DNA from 3 places in the Bacillus sp. VA13 genome. Region 2 is predicted to be linked to each of the others. Evidence: predicted binding sites of a transcription regulator. Region 2 holds the regulator's gene; each other region holds the start of a gene.
The links. Region 2 encodes Rex, which represses fermentation and respiration genes when NADH is low (regulators of the CRP and FNR family bind a similar motif). Its sites were predicted from a motif close to TTGTGAAATATTTCACAA; they were not measured.
Positions count from the first base shown of each region.

Region 1: the regulator Rex is predicted to act here: its motif matches at 3,843-3,860, upstream of AC0C66_RS16830 (L-lactate dehydrogenase).
Region 3: the regulator Rex is predicted to act here: its motif matches at 2,988-3,005, upstream of AC0C66_RS10255 (nitrate reductase subunit alpha).

Region 1 covers NZ_JBVQPP010000004.1:308,744-314,971, reverse strand. The annotation lists gene AC0C66_RS16845 (YfcC family protein) at 1-892, shown strand, start outside; partial or broken gene AC0C66_RS16840 (DUF6773 family protein) at 1,008-1,575, shown strand; gene amyE (alpha-amylase) at 1,747-3,726, shown strand; gene AC0C66_RS16830 (L-lactate dehydrogenase) at 3,900-4,865, shown strand; gene AC0C66_RS16825 (L-lactate permease) at 4,897-6,228, shown strand, end outside.
Region 2 covers NZ_JBVQPP010000006.1:290,671-296,898, reverse strand. The annotation lists gene AC0C66_RS20585 (ABC-F family ATP-binding cassette domain-containing protein) at 1-1,118, opposite strand, end outside; gene moaC (cyclic pyranopterin monophosphate synthase MoaC) at 1,244-1,756, shown strand; gene AC0C66_RS20575 (redox-sensing transcriptional repressor Rex) at 1,753-2,400, shown strand; gene tatAY (sec-independent protein translocase protein TatAY) at 2,422-2,595, shown strand; gene tatC (twin-arginine translocase subunit TatC) at 2,602-3,366, shown strand; gene AC0C66_RS20560 (YdiK family protein) at 3,404-3,595, opposite strand; gene AC0C66_RS20555 (CPBP family intramembrane glutamic endopeptidase) at 3,592-4,326, opposite strand; gene groES (co-chaperone GroES) at 4,565-4,849, shown strand; gene groL (chaperonin GroEL) at 4,896-6,228, shown strand, end outside.
Region 3 covers NZ_JBVQPP010000002.1:404,466-410,693, forward strand. The annotation lists gene narK (nitrate transporter NarK) at 1-665, shown strand, start outside; gene fnr (fumarate/nitrate reduction transcriptional regulator Fnr) at 763-1,479, shown strand; gene AC0C66_RS10245 (YwiC-like family protein) at 1,513-2,232, opposite strand; gene arfM (Crp/Fnr family transcriptional regulator ArfM) at 2,376-2,852, shown strand; gene AC0C66_RS10255 (nitrate reductase subunit alpha) at 3,070-6,228, shown strand, end outside.

The DNA of each region.
Region 1 (6,228 bases), on a different contig from region 2:
CTCTACTATGTTATCACCGTCCCCGCTCGGTTTATCGCAATCAATCGCGGAGCTGCCGCTCTTTTCGGGGATCGGCCTGCGAGTTGTGATATACATATGCTTTTTGCTGTCTTCTATTATTTATATCTATTTGTATACGAGAAAATTAAAAAAATCAAAAGATGCCAGTGTGTTAGGAACAGATTGGTTTCCTGCGGCAGGAATGGGCGAAGCCGGTAAAGAAGAAGATCAGTCAGTGCCGTTTACTGTTCGCCATAAGCTTATTTTGGCTGTAGCGGGACTGTCGCTGATTGGATTTTTATACGGCGCTTTAAAGCTGGGCTGGTCTGATTCCCAAATGGCTGCTACGTTTATTTTTATTTCTGTCCTTGCCGGTTTAATAGGCGGGCTTGCGGCAAACGATATTGCCAAAACCTTCATTACGGGCTGCCAAAGCCTCGTGTACGGGGCACTGATTGTCGGGATGGCACGAAGCATTTCCGTCATTCTTGAAAATGGCAAGCTCCTCGATACAGTCGTCAATGCTTTGGCTTCGCTTTTGGATGGATTCAGCCCGATTGCCGGTGCGATCGGCATGTATATCGCCAGTGCGCTGCTTCATTTTCTCATCTCTTCAGGGTCTGGGGAAGCCGTTGTATTTATTCCAATCCTAGCGCCGCTCGCTGATTTGATGGGAATTACGAGACAGGTTGCGGTGGAAGCGGTTATGCTTGGAGAAGGAGTCGTCAACTGTGTGAACCCGACATCCGGCGTACTCATGGCGGTGCTTGCCGCTAGCGGCATTCCGTACGTCAAGTGGCTTCGGTTTATGGTGCCGCTTGCTCTGATTTGGTTCTTGATCGGACTTGTATTTATTGTGATCGGTGTCATGATCAATTGGGGGCCGTTTTAAACATTGCTGCCCGCCGGCTTGTACGGCGGGCTTTTAAGTTATCCATTGCAGAAGCGCAGGCTGTTATTGTAACATGTAAGCCATAAGCCATTCGTAAAAGTGCGGGAGGAAGGTCATGAATAATCTGCGTAATAGACTTTCAGGCGTGAATGGGGAAAATAAGAGAGTAAAAAAAGAACAAAAAATCTGGTCGGAGATCGGGATGATAGCGGGAGCTTTTGCGTTGCTTGATGTGATCATCCGCGGCATTATGTTTGAATTTCCGTTTAAAGAATGGGCTGCAAGCCTTGTGTTTTTGTTCATCATTATCTTATATTACTGCATCAGGGCAGCAGCATGTGGAATGCTCATGCCGAGAATAGACACCGAAGAAGAACTGCAAAAACGGGTGAAGCAGCAGCGAATAGAATCAATTGCGGTCGCCTTTGCGGTAGTGGTGCTTACGATGTACGACAGGGGGATTCCCCATACATTCTTCGCTTGGCTGAAAATGATCCTTCTTTTTATCGTCTGCGGCGGCGTTCTGTTCCTGCTTCGGTACGTGATTGTGAAGCTGGCTTACAGAAGAGCGGTAAAAGAAGAAGTAAAGAAGAAATCATCTTGATAGATGGTTTCTTTTTTTGTTTAGTGAGGGAAAACGCTCACAGTTCCGTTCAGCTTTTTCTATAGGAATATTGATTTGAATTCACTCTATCAAGTTGTTTTGATAGTGTAATTGTGATAATTTAACATGTAATCGTTAACAAAATTCTCCAGTCTTCACATTAGTTTGAAAGGAGGAAGCGGAAGAATAAAGTAAGAGGGATTTTTGACTCCGCAGTAAGTCTTCAAAAATCAAATAAGGAGTGTCAAGAATGTTTGAAAAACGATTCAAAACCTCTTTACTGCCGTTATTCGCTGGTTTTTTATTGCTGTTTCATTTGGTACTGGGAGGACCGGCGGCTGCGAATGCTGAAACACAGAACACATCGAATGAGCTGGCAGCGCCATCGATCAAAAGCGGGACCATTCTTCATGCTTGGAATTGGTCGTTCAATACGTTAAAACATAATATGAAGGATATTCATGATGCAGGATATACAGCGATTCAGACGTCTCCGATTAACCAAGTAAAGGAAGGGAACCAAGGAAATAAAAGCATGTCAAACTGGTACTGGTTGTATCAGCCGACATCATATCAAATTGGCAACCGTTACCTAGGTACTGAACAAGAATTTAAAGAAATGTGCGCAGCCGCTGAAGAATATGGCGTGAAGGTCATTGTTGACGCGGTTATCAATCATACCACCAGTGACTATGCCGCGATTTCCAATGAGATTAAGAGTATTCCAAATTGGACACATGGAAACACACAAATTAAAAACTGGTCCGATCGATGGGATGTCACGCAGAATTCATTGCTGGGGCTATATGATTGGAATACACAAAATACACAAGTACAGTCCTACCTGAAACGTTTCTTAGAAAGAGCATTGAATGACGGCGCAGACGGATTTCGATATGATGCGGCCAAACATATAGAGCTTCCGGATGACGGGAATTACGGCAGTCAATTTTGGCCGAATATCACAAATACATCTGCGGAGTTCCAATACGGAGAAATCCTGCAAGATAGTGCCTCCAGAGATGCTGCATATGCGAATTATATGAATGTGACAGCATCTAATTATGGACATTCCATAAGGTCCGCGTTAAAGAATCGCAATCTTAGCGTGTCGAATATCTCCCATTATGCATCAGAGGTGTCTGCCGACAAGTTAGTCACATGGGTGGAATCGCATGATACGTATGCCAATGATGAGGAAGAGTCTACATGGATGAGCGATGACGATATTCACTTAGGCTGGGCAGTGATTGCTTCTCGCTCAGGCAGTACGCCTCTCTTCTTTTCCAGACCTGAGGGCGGCGGAAATGGTGTCAGATTCCCGGGGAAAAGCCAAATAGGCGATCGTGGGAGTGCTTTATTTGAAGATCAGGCTATCACTGCGGTCAATAGATTTCACAATGTGATGGATGGACAGCCTGAGGAACTCTCGAATCCGAATGGAAACAACCAGATATTCATGAATCAGCGTGGCTCGCACGGCGTTGTGCTGGCAAATGCAGGTTCATCTTCTGTCACCATCAATACGTCAACGAAATTACCTGATGGCAGGTATGATAATAAAGCTGGGAACGGTTCATTTCAAGTAACAGACGGCAAATTGACAGGCACGATCAATGCCAGATCTGTGGTTGTTCTTTATTCTGATGATATTGCAAATGCGCCTCATGTCTTCCTTGAGAATGTCAAAACAGGTGTAACACATTCTTTCAACGATCAACTGACGATCACTCTGCGTGCAGATGCGAATACAACAAAAGCCGTTTATCAAATCAATAATGGGCAAGAGACAGTGTTTAAGGATGGAGACCAATTAACGATCGGAAAAGGAGATCCGTTTGGCACAACATACACCATCACGTTAACAGGAACAAACAGTGATGGTGTAACGAGGACCCAGGAATACAGCTTTGTAAAAAGAGACCCATCTGCGGCCAAAACCATTGGCTATCAAAATCCAAATCATTGGGGCCAAGTAAATGCTTATATCTATAAACATGATGGGGGCCGGGCAATAGAATTGACCGGATCCTGGCCGGGAAAAGCAATGACTAAGGATGCAGATGGAATTTACACGCTGACGCTGCCTGCGGATACGGATACAACGAACGCCAAAGTGATTTTTAATAATGGCAGCGCCCAAGTGCCCGGACAGAACCAGCCTGGCTTTGATTACGTGCAAAATGGCTTATATAACGACTCTGGCTTAAGCGGTTCTCTTCCTCATTGAGGGCAAGGTTAGACGGGACTTACCGGTAGAAACCATCCTTGATGGTTTCTTTTTTTGTTCATAAATCAGACAAAACTTTTCTCTTGCAATAGTTTGTGAAATGTTGCACAATATAAATGTGAAATGCTTCACAAACAAACATCAAAGAAAAACATACCCTGGAAGGATGATTAATGATGAACAAACATGTAAATAAAGTAGCTTTAATCGGAGCGGGTTTTGTTGGAAGCAGTTATGCATTTGCGTTAATAAACCAAGGGATCACAGATGAGCTTGTGGTCATTGATTTAAATAAAGAAAAAGCAATGGGCGATGTGATGGACTTAAACCACGGAAAGGCGTTTGCGCCGCAACCGGTCAAAACATCTTACGGAACATATGAAGACTGCAAGGATGCTGATATTGTCTGCATCTGCGCCGGAGCAAACCAAAAACCTGGAGAGACACGCCTTGAATTAGTAGAAAAGAACTTAAAGATTTTCAAAGGTATCGTCAGTGAAGTCATGGCGAGCGGATTTGACGGCATTTTCTTAATCGCGACAAATCCGGTTGATATTCTGACTTACGCTACATGGAAATTCAGCGGCCTGCCAAAAGAGCGGGTGATCGGAAGCGGCACAACACTAGATTCTGCGAGATTCCGTTACATGCTGAGCGAATACTTTGGCGCAGCGCCTCAAAACGTGCACGCGCATATTATCGGAGAGCACGGCGACACAGAGCTTCCTGTCTGGAGCCACGCGAATGTCGGTGGTGTGCCGGTCAGTGAACTCGTTGAGAAAAACGATGCGTATAAACAAGAGGAGCTTGACCAGATCGTAGATGACGTGAAAAACGCCGCTTACCATATCATTGAGAAAAAAGGTGCGACTTATTATGGTGTTGCGATGAGCCTTGCCCGCATTACAAAAGCCATTCTTCATAATGAAAACAGCATTTTAACTGTCAGCACATATTTGGACGGACAATACGGCGCAGACGACGTGTACATCGGCGTTCCGGCTGTCGTAAACCGCGGAGGTATTGCAGGCATCACTGAGCTGAACTTAAATGAGAAAGAAAAAGAACAGTTCCTTCACAGCGCAGGCGTCCTTAAAAACATTTTAAAACCTCATTTTGCAGAACAAAAGGTCAACTAATCGCAACTATAGAGTAAAGGGCTGATTGTCAATGTGGGAGCAGTTGTATGATCCGTTTGGAAACGAGTATGTGAGCGCACTTGTGGCGCTCACTCCGATTCTCTTTTTTCTCTTGGCTTTAACTGTTTTTAAAATGAAAGGCATTCTTGCGGCATTTCTTACCTTAGCCGTCAGTTTCTTGGTCTCCGTTTTGGCATTTCATATGCCGGTTGAAAAAGCAATTTCTTCTGTTTTGCTAGGAATCGGGAGCGGACTGTGGCCGATTGGCTACATCGTTCTGATGGCGGTGTGGCTGTATAAAATCGCAGTGAAAACCGGGAAATTTACCATTATTCGTTCCAGCATTGCCGGCATTTCACCTGACCAACGATTACAGCTATTATTAATAGGTTTTTGTTTTAACGCGTTTTTAGAAGGCGCGGCCGGTTTTGGTGTTCCGATTGCGATTAGTGCGGCGCTGCTCGTTGAACTTGGTTTTAAACCGTTAAAAGCGGCGGCTCTCTGCTTGATTGCGAACGCAGCCTCTGGAGCCTTTGGGGCGATCGGGATTCCTGTAATCACAGGGGCGCAGATTGGTGATTTGTCTGCTCTTGAGCTGTCACGGACATTGATGTGGACATTGCCGATGATCTCATTTTTGATTCCGTTTCTGCTTGTATTCCTATTAGACCGAATGAAAGGAATCAAACAGACATGGCCTGCCCTGTTGGTTGTGAGCGGTGTGTATACAGCGGTTCAGACACTGACAATGGCGGTGCTCGGACCCGAGTTAGCAAACATTTTGGCGGCCTTATTCAGTATGGGCGGGCTTGCGCTCTTCCTCCGCAAATGGCAGCCGAAAGAGATTTACCGGGAGGAAGGAGCCGGCGAGACTGGTGAGAAAAAAGCATACAGTGCCGCAGACATTGCAAAAGCGTGGTCTCCTTTCTACATTTTAACTGCAGCGATCACAATCTGGAGCCTTCCTGCCTTCAAAGCGCTTTTCCAAGAAGGCGGATTGTTATATCAAACAACGCTCCTATTGAAAATGCCTTTCCTGCATCAGCAAATTATGAAAATGCCGCCGATTGCGCCATCTGCCATGCCGTTAGATGCAGTCTTTAAAGTCGACCTGCTGTCAGCGACTGGTACAGCGATTTTAGCGGCGGTCATCGTGACAGGGCTGTTCAGCAAAAATTTCTCTTATCGGGCTGCCTTTGCTTCCTTGAAGGAGACAGGAAAAGAGCTGTGGGTGCCGATTATGACGATCTGCTTCGTGATGGGATTTGCCAATCTGGCCAATTTCGCAGGGCTCAGCTCTTCAATTGGATTAGCACTGGCGAAAACAGGAGACTTGTTCCCGTTTGTCAGTCCCGTTCTCGGC
Region 2 (6,228 bases):
AATGTTTTCAGCAATGTCGATTTACCGATTCCGTTAGGGCCGACAAGAGCGGCGCTTTCTCCTCTTGTGAGCATGAACGACACTTCTGTTAAAAGCGGCGGCTGGTTTTCATAGCTGATTGTGAGATCCTGAACGCGCAGGACTTCATTTCCGCTCTGTTTTGTAATATCAAAATGAAAGTTTGCGGATTTTTCATCGCCGAGCGGTTTTGACATGACTTCCATTCGCTCCAGCTGCTTTCGGCGGCTTTGCGCTCTTTTTGTGGTAGAAGCTCTCGCAAGATTTCGGTCTACGAAGTCTTGAAGCTTTGCGATTTCATCCTGCTGCTTTTCATACACTTTAAGATCTTTTTCATACTGCGCGGCTTTTTGGTCGAGATAAGCGCTGTAGTTGCCGTGATATTTTTTGCTTTCAGCTCTTGATACCTCGTATACTTGGTTTACTACTTTGTCCAAAAAGTAGCGGTCATGCGAAACGATGAGAATGGCGCCTGAATAGCCTTGCAAATAATGTTCAAGCCAGGTTAGCGTATCAATATCGAGATGGTTTGTCGGCTCATCGAGAATGAGCAAATCAGGCTGTGTTAACAGAAGCTTACCAAGGGCCAGCCTTGTTTTCTGCCCCCCGCTGAGGCTTTGCACCTGTGTTGAATCGTCAAAATGGCTGAAACCAAGTCCGTGAAGCACAGATCTGACATCCGCTTCATATTGATAGCCGCCTTTATCTTTGAATTCCTGCTGAAGCCGGTCATAGGTTTTCATGATGCTTTCCAATTCACCAGGATCAGCTGCCGCCATTTTTTCTTCGATAGCCCGCATTTCCTTTTCCATTGCTTTTAAGTGGTCAAAAACAGTCAGCAGTTCTTCTTTTATGGTAAGCTTAGAATCCAAGCCCGTATGCTGGGCAAGATATCCCATTGTAATATCTTTCGGTTTAATGAGTTCGCCCTTTTCATACGAAAGCTGGCCTGCGATAATTTTAAGCAGCGTGGATTTTCCCGCGCCATTTCTTCCTACAATGGCGACGCGATCACGATTTCTGACTTCCAGCTTTATATTGTTTAAAATAGTATCAGCACCAAATGATTTGGATAGCTGATTAACTTGTAAGATCATCATATTATTTCACCTCTGCTATAATAAGTTAAGTGTAGCTTATGAACTAGAAGTCAGCAAACAATACATTGGCTGAATAAGACATAGAGAAGAAAATAGTGTATGATCTGTTTAAGGAGAGTTTTAATATGAATGGATTTTCTCATTTTAATGAACAGGGCAGAGCCCAGATGGTGGACATCAGCGAAAAATCTTCGACTGTCCGTACTGCGGCGGCTGTTTCAAGCGTACACATGAAAAATGAAGTGTACGAGAAAATACAAAGTCATGATATCGGCAAAGGAGATGTACTGGCTGTTGCGCAGGTGGCAGGCATTATGGCCGCAAAGCAAACGTCGAATATCATTCCGATGTGCCATCCGCTTTCACTGAGCGGGGTAGATATATCGTTTGACTGGAAAATAAAAGAAGCAGAAGTTATACTTCATATAAAAGCACAGGTCAAAACGAAAGGGAGTACAGGTGTGGAAATGGAAGCGCTCACTTCTGCATCGGTGTGCGCTCTTACCGTTTACGATATGTGCAAGGCCCTTGATAAGGGAATGGTCATCGGCCCTACTTTCTTGCTGGAGAAGACAGGCGGGAAAAACGGTGACTTTAAAAGAGAACTATCCGAGTATAATGTGGAGGACCAAAAATGAATAAGGATCAATCAAAAATTCCGCAGGCGACGGCAAAACGGCTGCCGCTTTACTATCGCTTTTTAAAGAATCTGCATGCGTCAGGAAAACAGCGTGTATCATCCGCTGAACTCAGTGATGCCGTAAAGGTTGATTCTGCCACGATTCGCAGGGATTTTTCCTATTTTGGAGCTCTTGGCAAAAAAGGATATGGATATAATGTGGATTATTTGCTGTCATTTTTCCGAAAAACGCTTGATCAGGATGAGATGACAGACGTCATCTTGATTGGTGTGGGGAACTTGGGAACAGCATTTCTTCACTATAATTTCACAAAAAATAATAACACAAAAATTTCTATGGCTTTTGATATAAATGAGAGTAAAATAGGAACTGAGGTAGGCGGCGTGCCTGTCTATAACCTTGACGACCTTGAACAACACGTAAAAAATGAATCAGTTGCCATTCTTACAGTGCCAGCAGTTGCCGCTCAATCCATTACAGACAGATTGGTTGCGTTAGGAATCAAGGGAATCCTTAATTTTACGCCGGCCCGTTTGAATGTGCCGGAACACATTCGAATTCATCATTTAGATTTAGCTGTAGAGCTTCAGTCACTGGTTTATTTCTTGAAGCATTATTCAGTTTTAGAGGAAATCGAATAGAGGGAAAGGAGGAGCCCAAATATGCCGATCGGTCCTGGAAGTCTTGCTGTTATCGCAATCGTTGCTCTGATCATCTTCGGTCCCAAAAAGCTGCCTGAACTGGGGAAAGCTGCTGGAGACACACTTCGTGAATTCAAAAATGCTACTAAAGGATTAACGAGTGATGACGAGGAAAAAAAGAAAGAAGATCAGTAAGTTAGGATGACACGAATGAAAGTGAATCAAATGTCGCTGCTGGAACATATTGCTGAGCTTCGAAAACGATTGCTGGTTGTGGCACTGGCATTTGTCGTTTTCTTTATCGCAGGATTTTTTTTAGCGAAGCCCATGATTGTTTATTTGCAAAAAACGGATGAAGCGAAGGAGCTTACGCTTAATGCGTTTAATCTGACAGACCCGCTTTTTGTGTTTATGCAATTCGCGTTTATCATCGGGATTGTCCTAACCTCGCCGATTATTCTTTATCAGCTTTGGGCTTTTGTGAGTCCAGGCCTCTATGAGAAAGAGCGCAAAGTAACGCTCAGCTACATTCCGATCTCTATTTTGCTGTTTTTAGCGGGCTTATCTTTTTCATATTATATTTTATTTCCTTTTGTTGTTGATTTTATGAAGCGGATCTCTCAGGATTTGAATGTCAATCAGGTGATCGGAATTAATGAATATTTTCATTTTCTTTTGCAGCTGACGATTCCGTTTGGACTGCTGTTCCAAATGCCGGTCATCCTCATGTTTTTGACCAGGCTTGGAATTGTGACACCGATGTTCTTAGCGAAAATCAGAAAGTATGCGTATTTTACGCTGCTTGTGATCGCTGCCCTGATTACTCCGCCTGAGCTTTTGTCTCATATGATGGTTACTGTTCCGCTGTTGATTTTATATGAAATCAGTATTCTTATATCGAAGGCTGCCTATCGGAAAGCGCAGAAAAGCAGTGCTGCCGATCAGGACGTGTCTTCCGGACAATAATAAAAAATCCATTTCTCATGAGAGAAATGGATTTTCTTTATTTCTGGTTCTTTTTAATTTTAAATGAAAAGGCGAACATCTTAAAAGAAATGCTGATGTTGTAAGCGGCGAACACCATCAGCAGGATGGAGTAAAATGACCACATGCTGCCTGGCGAGCTTGCGGCAAGATAAGTAAAGATGCACCCTACGGCAAAGTAGATCATTCCCCAAACTACCGGGTTTCTCATAAAAATAATCCTCCAATAATCAATTGCATTTGTGTGCTCTGCTGTTCAAGGTAGTTCTGAACAGGCTCAAGCTGCATGATGACGACAAATGTATTCATCATGACATGGGCGAAAATCGGCACCCATATCCGTTTTGTTCTCGCATATAAAAATGCAAAGGTAAAGCCCATTGCTGTATAAAGAAGAAGATGCTTCAAATCAGCGTGAACAATACCGAAAATAACCGAGCTGATCAGTCCGGCAAAGAAGAAATTCGTTTTTTCGTACAGTGTGCCGAAAATGATTTTTCTGAAGATGATTTCTTCTAATATAGGCCCGACGACAGAAGAAACCATAATCATGAGCGGGACTGCCTGAATGACATCCAGAATAGCTTGTGTATTTTCTGATTCTCTTCCGATGCCGAATACATAATATTCAATAGAGCCTGCTATTCCTTGAGAGAAAAGGGCAATGAAAAAACCGGCTATCGCCCAAAGGATAGAAAGTCCGACGGAGTCTTTCCGGCCGTTTCGAAGCGTTGTTTTCGGGACAGTTCGTAGAATAAGCAGAACGACTACGAGACAGGCGATAAAGCTGATAACGGACCATAATCCTTGTGCATGCAGCATATTCTCCTTGGTAGGCTGTCCTCCGGCATAACCGAATTTAAATAACAAGGGAATCCCGATTAATGCGGAAAACTGCATGATGATATATGTCAAAATAATAAACCAATACTGTTTTCTCAAATGGTATGTACTCCTTTGTTAAATGGGTTTCGTTCATCTACAGCTATTGTAACATAATCGGAACGGGGGTGAAAAAGCTAAGGGATAAGGGAGCTGAAAAGAATCATGTAAGCGTGAAAAAATTTTTATCTTATCACTTGAAATTGGAAGGGAGATTCTTTATTATAAGAATTGTGTTAGCACTCTTTAGTGTCGAGTGCTAAAATTACATATTCATACTATTGAGGAGGTTATTACATTGTTAAAGCCATTAGGTGATCGCGTTGTCATTGAACTCGTAGAATCTGAAGAAAAAACTGCCAGCGGAATTGTGTTGCCGGATTCTGCAAAAGAAAAACCGCAAGAAGGCAAAATCGTGGCAGCTGGTTCAGGTCGCGTGTTAGAAAGCGGAGAGCGCGTTGCTTTAGAAGTAAAAGAGGGCGACCGCATTATCTTCTCAAAATACGCAGGTACTGAAGTGAAATACGAAGGTACTGAATACTTAATCTTACGTGAAAGCGACATTTTAGCTGTTATCGGCTAATTCTTAAATAAACAATACTTAAAACATTTGAGGAGGTCTTGTAAACATGGCAAAAGAAATTAAGTTTAGTGAAGAAGCTCGCCGCGCAATGCTTCGCGGTGTCGATGCACTTGCTGATGCTGTAAAAGTAACTTTAGGACCAAAAGGACGCAACGTGGTTCTAGAGAAAAAATTCGGTTCTCCGTTAATCACAAATGACGGTGTAACAATCGCTAAAGAAATCGAACTTGAAGACGCGTTTGAAAACATGGGTGCTAAGCTTGTTGCTGAAGTAGCCAGCAAAACAAACGATGTTGCCGGTGACGGTACAACAACTGCGACAGTTCTTGCGCAAGCAATGATCCGTGAAGGCCTTAAAAACGTAACAGCAGGCGCTAATCCTGTAGGCGTTCGTAAAGGTATGGAAAAAGCTGTAGCGGTTGCGATCGAAAACTTAAAAGAAATTTCTAAGCCAATCGAAGGCAAGGAGTCTATCGCTCAGGTTGCTGCGATCTCTGCTGCTGATGAGGAAGTCGGAAGCCTTATCGCTGAAGCAATGGAGCGCGTAGGCAACGACGGCGTTATCACAATCGAAGAGTCTAAAGGCTTCACAACTGAGCTTGAAGTTGTTGAAGGTATGCAATTCGATCGCGGATATGCGTCTCCTTACATGGTAACTGACTCTGATAAGATGGAAGCGGTTCTTGACAATCCTTACATCTTAATCACAGACAAAAAGATCACAAACATTCAAGAAATCCTTCCTGTACTTGAGCAGGTTGTTCAGCAAGGCAAACCATTGCTTCTGATCGCTGAGGATGTTGAAGGTGAAGCACTTGCAACACTTGTTGTGAACAAACTTCGCGGCACATTCAACGCAGTTGCTGTTAAAGCTCCTGGCTTCGGTGACCGCCGTAAAGCAATGCTTGAAGACATCGCTGTTCTTACTGGCGGAGAAGTTATCACAGAAGATCTTGGTCTTGACCTGAAATCTACTCAAATCACACAATTGGGACGCGCTTCTAAAGTTGTCGTTACAAAAGAAAACACAACAATCGTTGAAGGCGCTGGCGAAACAGACAAAATTTCTGCCCGCGTGACTCAAATCCGCGCTCAAGTGGAAGAAACAACTTCTGAATTCGACAGAGAAAAATTACAAGAGCGTCTTGCGAAACTTGCTGGCGGCGTAGCTGTCATCAAAGTCGGCGCTGCGACTGAAACTGAGCTGAAAGAGCGTAAACTTCGCATCGAAGACGCCCTGAACTCAACTCGCGCAGCTGTAGAAGAAGGCATCGTATCCGGTGGTGGTACAGCACTTGTAAACGTATATAACAAAGTCGCTGCAGTTGAAGCTGAAGGCGATGCTCAAACAGGTATCAACATCGTGCTTCGCGCGCTTG
Region 3 (6,228 bases), on a different contig from region 2:
TGCACGTATTGTTCGGCGACCGGCATGAGAAGAAAGTGAATGTTTCCGTAAAAACTCAAATCAAAGTCGTTTACCGAAATCATATCCTGTGGTTCTTGAGCCTGTTTTATTTTATTACGTTTGGCGCCTTTGTCGCCTTCACCATCTATCTGCCGAACTTTCTGGTGGAGTACTTTGGGCTGAATCCTGCGGACGCCGGTTTGCGGACGGCTGGCTTTATTGCCGTCTCCACGTTGCTCAGGCCTGTGGGAGGACTCTTGGCTGATAAAATGAGCCCGCTCCGCATCTTGATGGTCGTTTTTGCGGGACTTACATTATCAGGCATTATCTTATCGTTCTCGCCGACGATCGGCCTTTATACGTTTGGGTCATTAACGGTGGCCGTCTGCTCAGGAATAGGAAACGGGACCGTTTTTAAACTGGTGCCTTTCTATTTTTCGAAGCAAGCGGGGATTGCCAATGGGATTGTGTCTGCTATGGGCGGATTAGGCGGTTTTTTCCCTCCGCTGATATTGGCGAGTGTATTTCAGGCAACAGGCCAATACGCGATCGGTTTTATGGCGCTTTCGGAAGTGGCGTTAGCCAGCTTTGTCCTTGTCATATGGATGTATTGGCAGGAAAGAATGAAAACGCACACGGAGAGAAACAGTCAGAGCGTCAACTAACACTGGGCATTCACAAGATTGTTAGTTTTTTCTGGATGGGGGCAAATCAATTCACGTTACAATAAATATACAACGTGACTTTCTTCGAGGTGAGCTCATGAATTTTCTCTCTGTTCGACCATCTGATAGTGATCTTATTTCCAGCGATCTGCATGAATTGCTGGAATCGATTAGTACGAAAAGAAAAATGGAAAAACACACGTATTTGTTTCAGGAAGGAATGGATGCAGAAGAGCTTTATCTGATTCAATCAGGACTCATTGAAATCGGCAAGCTGACATCTGACGGAAAAGACCTGACACTTAGAATTTGCCAAAAGCATGATATCGTCGGGGAATTAACACTTTTCACTGAAGAGCCGAGATATATGCTCAGTGCAAAAGTGCTAGAGGATGGCGAGGTGCTCGTCATTAATAAAAACAAGCTGGAAAAGGAATTAATCCAAAACGGTGCTTTGACATTTGAATTTATGAAATGGATGAGCACTCACCTCCGGAAAATCCAGTCCAAAATAAGGGATCTGCTTCTTCACGGCAAAAAGGGGGCGCTCTACTCCACCCTTATCCGCTTATCAAACAGCTACGGTGTGGAACGAAGCGATGGCATTCTGATTAACATTGTGCTGACAAATCAAGATTTGGCAAAGTTTTGCGCAGCGGCAAGGGAAAGCGTCAACCGTATGCTGGGGGACCTCCGCAAACAAGGGGTGATTTCGATAGAAGAATCCGGAAAAATTATTTTGCACAAGCGGGACTATTTGCGATGCGAGATCGAGTGTGAAAACTGTCCGCTGGAGATTTGCAATATTGACTGAAAAAACCAAGGACCGCCGGCGGTCCTTGGTTTTTTATCTAGTGATAAACATACAAATGACGGCAAAAAAGAAGCAGGCATTCACGATTTCTAGAATGCCGATCGTTTTCGCGGGCCAGTCCCTTCCGTGAAAAAACCATGCCCGCAAACTGCTTGGGATAAAAGCAAGAAATGCCCATCCTGCTCCGAGAAGAGCGGATAGAAAGGGGAGCAGCAGATGGTATCCCCATGACCAGTATGCAAATACGCTGTTTTTTCTCTCCCGGATCACCGACTTCACATAAAAGGAACTTCCGATAAAAAATAAAGCAGATTGAGAAAAAATAAACCAAGCCCAACCGTCAAGGGTTCCCGTCCCCAGCCAGCAGCTCGCAAGCCCGCCTGAACAAAAGAACAAGACACCCGCAATATCGTTCACTAGCGCCCGTTCATTTTTTCGGCGGGCATAATACATATGAATGAGGAACAGCGGCAATAAAGAAACGCCAACCCAGATGAGCGGCGGCTTATGAAAGACAGGAATAATCAAAAAACAGCAGGCCGGAACACCGTAATAATATATCCACTTTTGATAGGATTTGATCTGCTTCTTTTTCAAAGCAAGCGTGATGGGATAAACCGCCAAGTAAAGGAAAAGCCAGCCTAAGAAGAGCGGAATATGCCAGAAAACGGGGCCTCCCTTGATCATCCCGAGTAAAAATGGAATCAGCAGCATTGCCCATGCGCCGTGCTGCTTCGGAATCAGCGCCTTCATTGAAATCCTCCTTTTTTATTTCATTATAAATGCAATCATCCTCCCGATAAGTGACATTCATCATACAGGCTGTGAAATATATCACTGCTGTACAGGCTCAATCGAGCTACACTAAAGCTATCCTTAGCACAGGAGGCTTTCCTATGAATCAGTGTGACTATTTATTATTTCTGAAGCAACTTCCTATGTTTAATGAAGTGCCTCTATCCATTGTCGAAACCTTGCTGAAAAACGGGACGTTTATCCGCGGAACATCTGAGCAGTCTCCATCCTTTCTTCATTCTCAATCCGTTTATATTGTATTAAAAGGCAGTGTCCGTTTTATGGACAGCAGGCTCCCTGAAGGATCGAAAACCGTTGCGCTGTGGGAAAAAGGCGATGTGTTTCCGATTGATGAAAAAGGCGGGCTGTATTTATCGCCTTTTATCTCAGTCAATGCCACTTCAGACATTCTGATTCTCAATATCCCTTACTGCACATTTAAAAAAATGATGTCTTACAATCCGCAGCTGCAAATGAATTTTTTGGGCATGCTTCAGCAAAATGTCTTCTGTTCCTATCAATTATTTTTGCGTTATCTGCACACATCACAGGATGAAAATGCCGAGCCCGGTTCTTAAACAGAGCCGGTTTTTTTGATCTTTGAATGAAAGGCGGCTAATGACTCAGGTGTCCTGCCTGAACGCCGCCTTCATCACATGCTGTGAAAGCCCTTCCTTCTCCTTTATGTGAACATTTTGTGAAAAAAGCAAAGTGTGTGACATAGTTCACAAGGAAACACGCTGTCTCTGTTTATAGTGAACTTAGCATCACCTGACTCGGAAGGAGTGAACTCTCATGAAGAAAAAGAAAATGAGTCCGTTGTTTAGGAGATTGAACTATTTCTCTCCTATAGAACACCATTCAAATAAACATAGCCAAACCACCCGCGAAGATCGCGATTGGGAGAATGTATACAGAAACAGATGGCAGTACGACAAAGTCGTTCGCTCCACCCACGGCGTCAACTGCACGGGGTCCTGCAGCTGGAATATTTATGTGAAAAACGGAATTGTCACGTGGGAAGGACAAAACTTGAATTATCCATCAACAGGCCCGGATATGCCTGATTTCGAACCGAGGGGCTGTCCGCGGGGGGCAAGTTTTTCATGGTACATCTACAGCCCGCTCCGTGTGAAATATCCATACGTACGCGGTGTGCTGATCAATTTATGGCGGGAAGCACTGCAGGCCTATCAAAATCCATTGGATGCTTGGAAATCGATCGTTGAAAATCCTGAAAAAGCAAAGTCCTATAAACAGGCGAGAGGGAAAGGCGGTTTTGTGCGCGCTGAATGGCCGGAGGTGCTGAAGCTGATTTCAGCCTCTCTGCTCTATACAGTCATGAAATACGGGCCTGACCGGAACGTCGGCTTTTCCCCGATTCCGGCCATGTCCATGATCAGCCACGCGTCAGGCTCCCGGTTTATGTCTTTAATCGGCGGCCCTATGCTCAGCTTTTATGACTGGTATGCGGATCTTCCTCCGGCGTCCCCGCAAATTTGGGGGGACCAGACGGACGTTCCGGAAAGCAGTGATTGGTACAATTCAGGCTATATCATCACATGGGGCTCCAACGTTCCGTTAACGAGAACGCCTGACGCGCATTTTTTGGCGGAAGCCCGCTATAAAGGCGCTAAAGTCATTTCGATCAGTCCGGATTTTGCGGAATCCTCAAAGTTCGCGGATGACTGGCTGAGTATCCGCCAAGGGACTGACGGTGCGCTTGCGATGGCGATGGGCCACGTCATTTTACAGGAATTTTACGTGAACCAAGAGACGGAACGTTTCATTGAGTACGCAAAGCAATACACGGATTTTCCGTTCTTCGTCACCCTGTCAAAAGAAAATGGCGTATACACAGCGGGGCGTTTTCTGCATGCGAAAGACATCGGGCGGCAGACAAAGCATGATCAGTGGAAGCCTGCGGTCTGGAATGAACAGACAAGCGCATTTGCCATACCGCAAGGGACAATGGGCTCCCGCTGGGACGGACAGCAGAAATGGAACCTGCACATGGTCGATGAAGAAACCGGGGACCCGATTGAACCCCGTCTCTCTGTGCTGGGAATAGAGGACGAAATCGGCACGGTGCGCATCCCATATTTTTCAAATGACGGAAACAAAGTGCTTGAGCGGGATCTTCCTATAAAAAAACTGAACCTGAACGGCGAAGAGGTTTGTGTCACGACCGTGTTTGACTTGATACTGGCCAACTACGGCGTGAACCGAGGCTTCGGCGAACAATCAGCTGTCTCTTATGATGATCCTGAGCCGTTCACGCCTGCCTGGCAGGAACAGATGACAGGAATCAAAAAAGAAGCCGTCATTAAGATAGCCAGAGAGTTTGCCCAAAATGCGATCGATACAGACGGCCGATCCATGATTATCGTAGGGGCGGGGATTAACCACTGGTTCAATTCCGACACGATCTACCGGGCAGTGTTAAATCTCGTATTACTGGTAGGCGCCCAAGGCGTAAACGGCGGAGGCTGGGCCCATTATGTGGGGCAGGAAAAGCTCCGTCCTGCTGAAGGGTGGCAGACGATTGCAAATGCAAAGGACTGGGAGGGCGTGCCCAAGCTGCAAAACGGCACCTCATTTTTCTACTTTGCGACAGACCAGTGGCGTTACGAGGACCAGCCGATCAGTGACTTGGCTTCACCGATCGCTGCGTCATCCCGCTACAAGCATCACGCCGATTACAATGTGCTGGCAGCGCGATTAGGGTGGCTGCCGTCTTATCCGACGTTCAATCAAAATGGCATTGATCTGTACAAAGAAGCTGAAAAAGCGGGTGCAACAACACCTGAAGACGTTGGTGCGTACGTGGCCTCACAACTTCAAGAGAAAAAGCTGAAATTTGCAATTGAAGATCCTGACAATGAAGTGAATTTCCCAAGAAATCTCTTTGTATGGCGGGCAAATCTGATTTCCAGCTCAGGAAAAGGGCATGAATATTTTCTCAAGCACCTGCTGGGGACGACGAATGGCTTGATGAATGACGACAGCGACAGCATCCGTCCTGAAGAAATCAAATGGAGGGAGCAGGCACCGGAAGGAAAGCTCGACTTGTTAATCAATCTCGATTTTCGAATGGCCGGTACGGCGCTGTATTCCGATATCGTGCTGCCGGCGGCGACATGGTATGAAAAACACGATCTCAGCAGCACAGATATGCACCCGTTCATTCATCCTTTTGCTCCGGCGATCTCGGCTCCGTGGGAATCGAAGTCAGACTGGGATATTTTCAAAGCACTGTCAAAAGCCGTTTCTGATCTGGCAGAAGAAGTCGATATGGAGCCGATGAAAGAAGTTGTAGCGACACCGCTCCTCCATGACACCATGCAGGAATTGGCCCAGCCGTTCGGCAAAATCAATGACTGGAGCAAGGGTGAATGTGAAGCCATTCCGGGAAAAACGATGCCGAACATCCAAGTCGTTGAACGGGATTACAAGCACATTTTTCATAAAATGACCGCGCTCGGACCTCAGGCCGGTTTAAAACCGAGCGGCACAAAAGGGATGAGCTGGTCTATAGCCGATGAATATGAATCACTCAAAAAGAGACTGGGAGAAATCACCTCGGACAGCGTTGCAAAGGGATGTCCGAATATAAGTGAAGCAAAGCAGGCGGCAGAAGCGATTTTAACCCTATCGTCCACTTCAAATGGAAAAGTCGCCGTGAAAGCATGGGAATCACTTGAAAACATCACAAACCTGAAGCTGAAAGACCTGGCGGAAGAACGGGAGGAAGAATGCTTTACGTTCGAGCAAATTACAGCCCAGCCAAAAACGGTCATCACGTCTCCGGCATTTACAGGCTCAGAAAAAGGCGGACGCAGGTACTCGCCGTTTACAACGAACGTAGAAAAATTAATCCCGTGGCGAACACTGACCGGAAGGCAATCTTATTATGTCGATCATGAACTGATGATGGAATTCGGTGAAACAATG